DNA from 3 places in the Mesorhizobium sp. M1365 genome. Region 3 is predicted to be linked to each of the others. Evidence: riboswitches for the same ligand, from Rfam matches in the RefSeq annotation. Region 3 holds a riboswitch; each other region holds the start of a gene.
What was found. A riboswitch is a leader RNA that binds a small molecule or an ion and turns the genes downstream of it on or off. The one in region 3 is predicted to bind cobalamin.
Positions count from the first base shown of each region.

Region 1 (2,195 bases), on a different contig from region 3:
GATCAATATGCAGCCCGGCCAGGGGCAGAGAAACCGCGGTTTCGAGATTGTCTCCCAGCGGCCCGAAATACGTAGCCAGCATGATTTTCAACTCGGGCGCGGCTTTTGACAGCTGGCCATAGGCGAATTCGAACGCAGCTCGTTCGTTCGGGTTCAGATCGAGGACAAGCGCTGGCTCATCGATCTGCACCCAGTCGGCTCCCGACAGCTTCAGCCTCTGCAGGAGTTGCTCGTAGACGGGCAGCAGCCGCGGCAGGAGCGCGATGGGATCGAATCCTTCGGCAGGCGATTTCGCCAGCTTGAGGAAGGTGATCGGTCCAAGGATGACTGGGCGTGTGTGAATGCCGAGAGCTTTAGCCTCGAGGAAGTAGTCGACCGGTTTCGTCGACGAGAGGGCGAACGTCTGATCATCGTCGAGTTCCGGCACAATGTAGTGATAGTTGGTGTCAAACCACTTGGTCATTTCCATCGCGGTTACATCAGACCCATGAGCCGCCTGCTGGTGACCAGCGTGTCGACAACCCTGGTTGCCCCGCGCCATTGCGAAGTAGATGTCAGGTGGAACCTCGCCGCTATTCCAGCCGTAACGGGATGGAACGGCGCCGACCATGGCTGCGGTGTCGAGCACATGGTCGTAGAGCGAGAAGTCGTTCGACGGGATTTTCGACACGCCGCGATCGTGCTGCTCCTCCCAGCTAGCGGCACGGAGCGCCTTCGCGGTCGTGAGAAGGTCGGCAGCGGACGATTTTCCGGACCAGTAGCTTTCAAGCGCGAATTTCAGTTCTCGCCGACGACCGAAGCGCGGCACGCCGAGCGTTGCTACAGGAATTTGCTGAGAGACAGTCATGCATACCCCGATGGTTGGGGCGTCGGTGACAAGGAAGGCGCTAGCAGGCCGGCACGAACGCCAGGCTGCAGCGGCCATCGAGACACCCCGCCCGTGGACGTAATTCGCCGTGGCAGGTCTCCTGGCTCGCGGGGTCATAGCCTCTACCCGTCTTCCCAAGGCTATTCGCCTCAGTGACATGAGTGGGGTTGGCTCGCCGCTAACAGTTGCGGGGGCAGCGCCGGCATCGCACCGGCTTCCCTCTTAGCTCCGCTGCGGCAGCGCCGTACGGAGAACCACGACACGGGAGACAATTACCGCAGTTCGCTTCTTTGTCAACGCCGCATAAAGAAATGTTTATGTCGTTATGTTAAATTTCCGTTGGCATGTTGCCAAAGGTCGCCTTGAAAGCGAAACTATGGAAGCCTTGAGCGGCCGGTAAATCAAAGCAATAACGCACAGCGGTCCAGGAGGATAGGAGTTCGTCGGCTGCCGGCGGCAAACTACCGGCAAGCGCCGTGGTGCTGCTTAGCGCATCATGCGAACCACCTCGGCGTCGAACTTCGGCTCCGAGGTTCCGACCGCTTCGTTGGTGATCTGCTCGCGACCATATTCGGCTCAATGGCGAGGCTGTTGCCCACGTGGAAGCTGTTGGCCGTGATGCCCTCGGTGATATGACACAACGATTTCGGGGGGAGCACACCGAGGCCAGGCGCAGCGGCGTGTTGCGAAGTGATCGAGGCCAATGTCTCGAACTGCTTGTTCGCAGCCCACCGGCTCAAGGTAACCCGGCTCAAACCACCGGGCCAGCTCAAGTCCTGTCCAAATGAGGCCTGAGCGGCAAATCGTCGTGCACGCGCACGGTTTGGCGTTCGATCTTGTGATGCGTCTTGGGCGGACAATCGCCACGGTGCAGCGCGCAGAAGCGGTCCCCAATTGGGAAGCCGAGGGCGGTGAGGGCAAGCCAGCGCCACAGGCGGAAGGGGACTTGGACCTGTTTGCCCTGCTGGACCACAAGTTCGCGACACCGGGCCTCAAGGAGAAGACCAAGAGTGATTATGCGCGGGACCTCGCCAAATTCATCAAAAGCAGCGGGCAGTCAAAGTTCGGCGCCGATTGACATGGAGATAGCCATCGCGGCGGACCGCCCAGGCGGACCGCAAGCCGGAATACAACCGGGTGCAGGCGGCCAAGCTCGTCCACAAGATGGCGTCGGGCACACACCGGCGATGGGAGAGCGGACCGTGGAGTGCAGGAACTTCACGCCTATCCACGCTCCCGTGGACGTGTCCTGCGGCACATCGGCACCGATATTGAGGAGGCAGTTGAGCTTCTGGTCGAGCACTCTTACCTGCCACTACCTACGCTT
Region 1 is NZ_JAMYLG010000008.1:199,961-202,155, reverse strand. It holds gene metE (5-methyltetrahydropteroyltriglutamate--homocysteine S-methyltransferase) at 1-847, opposite strand, end outside; cobalamin riboswitch at 942-1,142, opposite strand; gene NKH04_RS12955 (hypothetical protein) at 1,692-1,946, shown strand.
Region 1: linked by a shared signal. The riboswitch ahead of metE (5-methyltetrahydropteroyltriglutamate--homocysteine S-methyltransferase) and the one ahead of NKH04_RS19615 (CbtB domain-containing protein) in region 3 are both predicted to bind cobalamin.

Region 2 (2,195 bases), on a different contig from region 3:
GGCTTGCCGCCGACTTCGACGAAACCCTTGACGCGCAACACGTTTTCTTCCTCCGCCGCCGTGGCGACGCGTTGTGCGAGCTCGTCCGGGTTGGACACGGACGCGATGTCGATGACGAACGAGTCAAAATCGTCATGTTCGTGGTCGAGCTCGTCGTCGTGGTGGGTCTTGCGGTTCTCGATGTCGTCCTCGACGGCGAGGCCGAGGCCGAGCAGCACCGACGGGTCGACCTTGCCTTGCGAAGTCGGTACGATCTTCACCGCCCGCGCAACGTGCTTGCCGATGACGGCATTGGCACGGGCCGCGCCGGCTGCGTCCATCAGGTCGCTCTTCGACAGGATGATCAAGTCGGCGCAGGCGAGCTGGTCTTCGAACACTTCCTCGACCGGATCGTCATGGTCGAGCGTCTCGTCCTGCGCGCGCTGCGCCTGCAGGGCGTCCATGTCGTTGGCTACGCGGCCATCAGCCAGCGCCGGTCCGTCGACCACGGCAATGACGCCGTCCACCGTCACGCGGCTTTTCACCGACGGCCACTGGAAGGCCTGGACCAGCGGCTTGGGCAAAGCGAGGCCGGATGTCTCGATCAGGATGTGGTCGACCCTCGGCGTCAGCGACAGGATCTGGTCCAGCGCCGGGACGAAATCATCGGCGACGGTGCAGCAGATGCAACCGTTGGCCAGCTCGACGATGTTTTCCTCGGGGCAGGTGTCGATGCCGCAGCCCTTCAGGATCTCGCCGTCGATGCCGATGTCGCCGAACTCGTTGACGATGATGGCCAGGCGCTTGCCTTTGGCGTTTTCGAGCAAATGGCGGATCAACGTCGTCTTGCCGGCGCCGAGAAAGCCGGTGACCACGGTGCAGGGAACGCGCGAAAGGGAGGCAGCGGTCATGTCAGGTCCTTCAAATGGTCAAGGGGAGGGATGCGGGCAACCAGGCCGCGCTTCAGGCAATCGGGACGGCCGCGCCATGGAATGAGCCCATCCGTCGAGGTGGCGAACAGCTTTGCCCCGGTGACGAGATCGGCGCCGCTGGTCGTGGTCAGATCACCGAAGACGTAACTCCAGCAGCCGTCGCGCAGCATGGCCGCGCTGAGCCGGCGCTTGCAATTGCCGAGGCATTCGACGGTGCGGATTTTGATGTTTTCGCTGGAAGCAGCGCGGCGCGTGTCCTCTGCGAGCAGTTCGCCGGCGCGCGGATGAGCGTCCGAACCGGTCTCGTCACGGCAGGACGAGCAGACGATGACGGTAACGCCGGCCGGGGAATCACCATGGCCGGACAATAAATCCGCTGTCTCAGCCGGAAAACTGCTGTCGCGTTCCAAATCAGGCTCCTTGCCCGGAAAACCCGCCAGGCGATCGGATTCTTATGTCCTAGACGGCAGGTCTCCTGGCTCGCGGGTCATCGCCTGGGTGCCGCCTTCCCGGGAATATCCCAGTGGTTTTCGGCCTTGGCTCGTCGCTTACAGTTGCGGGGACAGCCGCGGATTTGAAATCGAGATTTCGCACCGCATTCCCTCTTGGCCCCTGCCGTTGCGGGCAGGGGACCGTCTGGAACGGATTTAGGCTTGTGGAGGCAGTCGTGTCAACGCACGTCTATGGCGCGGCGATGTCCGCGAGCGGCCGGCCCAAATCGCCGGCAGCGGTCACCTCGATGCGCTCAAGCCCGAGCCAGCCCTGCATCTGCTTCAATTCCTTGAAGAGTTCGGCAGCGGTTTGTGGCGGGGCGCCGGGCTCCGCATAGGCGGCATGGACGCGCAATACGCCGGCCGGACGGTCGGCCCTGAGGTCAACGCGCCCGACGACGCTGTCGCCGAGCAGGAATGGCAGCACATAATAGCCATACCGGCGCTTTTCGGCCGGCGTGTAGATCTCGATGCGGTAGTGGAAGTCGAACAACCGCTCGGTGCGCGATCGTTCGAAGACGACAGGATCGAACGGCGCGAGCAAGGCGCGCGCCTCGATCCTGCGCGGCAAACGGGCGTCCTTGTGGAGATAGGCTGTTTTGCTCCAACCTTCGACGCTCACCGGCAACAGGTCGCCGGACTCGACCAGCTCCTCGATCCGGCCCTTGATGTCGGCGGGCGAGAGACGGAAATAGTCGCGCAGGTCGCCTGCCGTGGCGATACCGTGGGCACGGGCCGAGATGCGCAGCAATTCGCGGTGAGCGTCTTCGGTGGAGGGCGTTGGCAGACTCAG
Region 2 is NZ_JAMYLG010000009.1:191,853-194,047, forward strand. It holds gene cobW (cobalamin biosynthesis protein CobW) at 1-890, opposite strand, end outside; gene NKH04_RS14030 (DUF1636 family protein) at 887-1,321, opposite strand; cobalamin riboswitch at 1,360-1,563, opposite strand; gene NKH04_RS14035 (winged helix-turn-helix domain-containing protein) at 1,593-2,195, opposite strand, start outside.
Region 2: linked by a shared signal. The riboswitch ahead of NKH04_RS14030 (DUF1636 family protein) and the one ahead of NKH04_RS19615 (CbtB domain-containing protein) in region 3 are both predicted to bind cobalamin.

Region 3 (2,195 bases):
CGAGCGGCGCATCGATGGTCGTCCAGCCGGCGCCGCGGCGCGAGCGGTGCAGCGCGATGCGCTGGCGCATCTCCTCGTCATAGGCTTGCGCCGTGGCGATATAGCTCCAAGGCGGCGGGCCGACCGTCACCAGGCTCTCAGCATGCGCGCTCTTGCCGGAGCGCGCACCGCCGATGACCAGGGTGAGTGCCCCGGCAGCGCGGTCAGGCAAAGCTGTCGCGCAGGCTGGTCGCCGTGCCCGTGAAGCGTCCGCGCACCACGGCGACGACCGCGCCGAGCACCAGCCAGAACACCAGATTGGTCAGCGTCACCGCCACCACGAACTGGTGGTGCAGGCCTTCCGGGATCGCCGTCTCGAAGCTATCGGGCTGCGGCGCGCCGACAATATGCGGCGCCACGATCAACGCTACGGCAAGGATCGCCAGCGGCAACCATCTGCGGAAGGCGATAAGGCCGAGCCCGGCGGCGGTCGCCACCACTGTTGCCCACCACCAGATCTGGCGTTGGACAAGGTCGGCCGCCGGCATCGCCGGCAGTTCCGGCGGCAGGCCGAGGCCCGGCGCCAGCGTGAACACGGCAAAGCCGGCAAGCCCCCAGAACAGGCCCTGGCGCCAGTTGCCGATGCCGCCGGCGAATTCCGAAACCGCAACCAGGACCAGCGCAAAGCCGATGCCGGTGACGATATTGGCAACGACGCTGAAGCCGAAGCGCTCGAAACCGTCGGCCGGCGCCCAGCCTTCGTCTTCCGCCGGAGCCATTGCTTCAGCCGGTGCCGGCGCGGCGCTGCTCATAGCCGTCGTGCCCGCGGCGTTTTCGGCCGGTGCCGCAGGTGCCGCGGCATGGTCATGGCCGCCGCCGGCCTGTTCGTAGACTTCCGCCTTCAGGATGAGCGGCACCGTGGCATAGGCTTGCATGCAGGCGAGAGCCACGCCGGCCACAAGCCCTGCGATCGCCGCGATGAACACGACGTTGCGAAACAGTGTCATGATGTCAGCCCCTTGTTAGTGGCAGGGAAAGCCCATCGAATGGCGATAGTCGTGCGCGGCATTGTGGACCGCATCGATATGCGAGAAGCCGACAAAGCCCATGACGAAAATGCCGAGGAATGCAGCAAGCGCCAGCTGCATGAGACGCGACTGCGAGGAGGCGGAAGCGCCGAGCGAAACGGAAGCGGTATTCATGTCTTGTCCTTTCGCCCTCCACCCGAGGGCATAGAAGTCAGTTTCCTGTCGCCGGCAGGTCTCCTGGCTCGCGGATCAGCGCCCTTCCCCACCTTCCCGAAGGCGAACCTTCAGTGGCATATGGAGAGGACTACCGCACACAGTTGCGGGGGCAGCCGCGGCATTGGGCAAACAACTTGCCCTAACCGCATTCCCTCTTGGTTCCAAACGGAACCGACGACATCAGCGACTATAGGCAGAATCGCCGCGCCCGGCAAACCAAATTCCGCCGGATCGTGTGGCGAATGCGCCGCCTCGCCAAGTTCGCAGACCGGCGCCGCGATTGACAATTTTCGCAGCCGGGTGTCGGCTGGCGGATGCGGAGGAAGCCGGCATGCAACCCAGCCCGAACAAGCGATCCCTACAACGGCCTGACGCGGCCCGAGCCGACGCTGCCGTCAAACAGCCTATTGGGACATCGCAGCCTATCAGCGCGATCTCGAGGCCATCTGGTATCGCAACTGGCTGCTCGTCTGCCGCGACGCGAAGCGCTCGCCGATCCGGCCGCCGATATCGACAACATCGTCGCGTTCGGTACCCAGGTGCTGGAGGAGGATGCTGATATCTGCGAGGTCAACCAGATGGGCCTGCGCTCGATGCGCCACAAGGCCGGCGTACTGATGCCCGAGGAATACGACTTGCACCGCTTCCACAACTGGGTGCGCGAGCGCCATGCGGCGCTCACACATCAAAGCGATTTGGGCAGATAGCGCCAGGTGACGAAGCCGCAGGCCACCGCCAGCAGGCCGAGCGTCGCGAAAACAGCGCCCAGTCCGAAAAACGCCAGCACGCCGGCCAAAGGCTTTCCGGCTCTGGCCTAAAGCAGCTCTGATGCCGACCGGCGCCAACACGACGCAAGGCCCTGCTTCTTTTGACGGTGGCAACCGTGATAGTCGTCTTGCCGGGGCTGAACCAAGACAGCGAGACCATGAGCATCGACACGCCGAGCGCAGCCGTTCAGGATCAACCGAAGTC
Region 3 is NZ_JAMYLG010000018.1:13,919-16,113, reverse strand. It holds gene cobU (bifunctional adenosylcobinamide kinase/adenosylcobinamide-phosphate guanylyltransferase) at 1-211, opposite strand, end outside; gene NKH04_RS19620 (CbtA family protein) at 204-986, opposite strand; gene NKH04_RS19615 (CbtB domain-containing protein) at 1,002-1,181, opposite strand; cobalamin riboswitch at 1,218-1,414, opposite strand; gene NKH04_RS19610 (SRPBCC family protein) at 1,538-1,930, shown strand; gene NKH04_RS19605 (heparan-alpha-glucosaminide N-acetyltransferase) at 2,149-2,195, shown strand, end outside.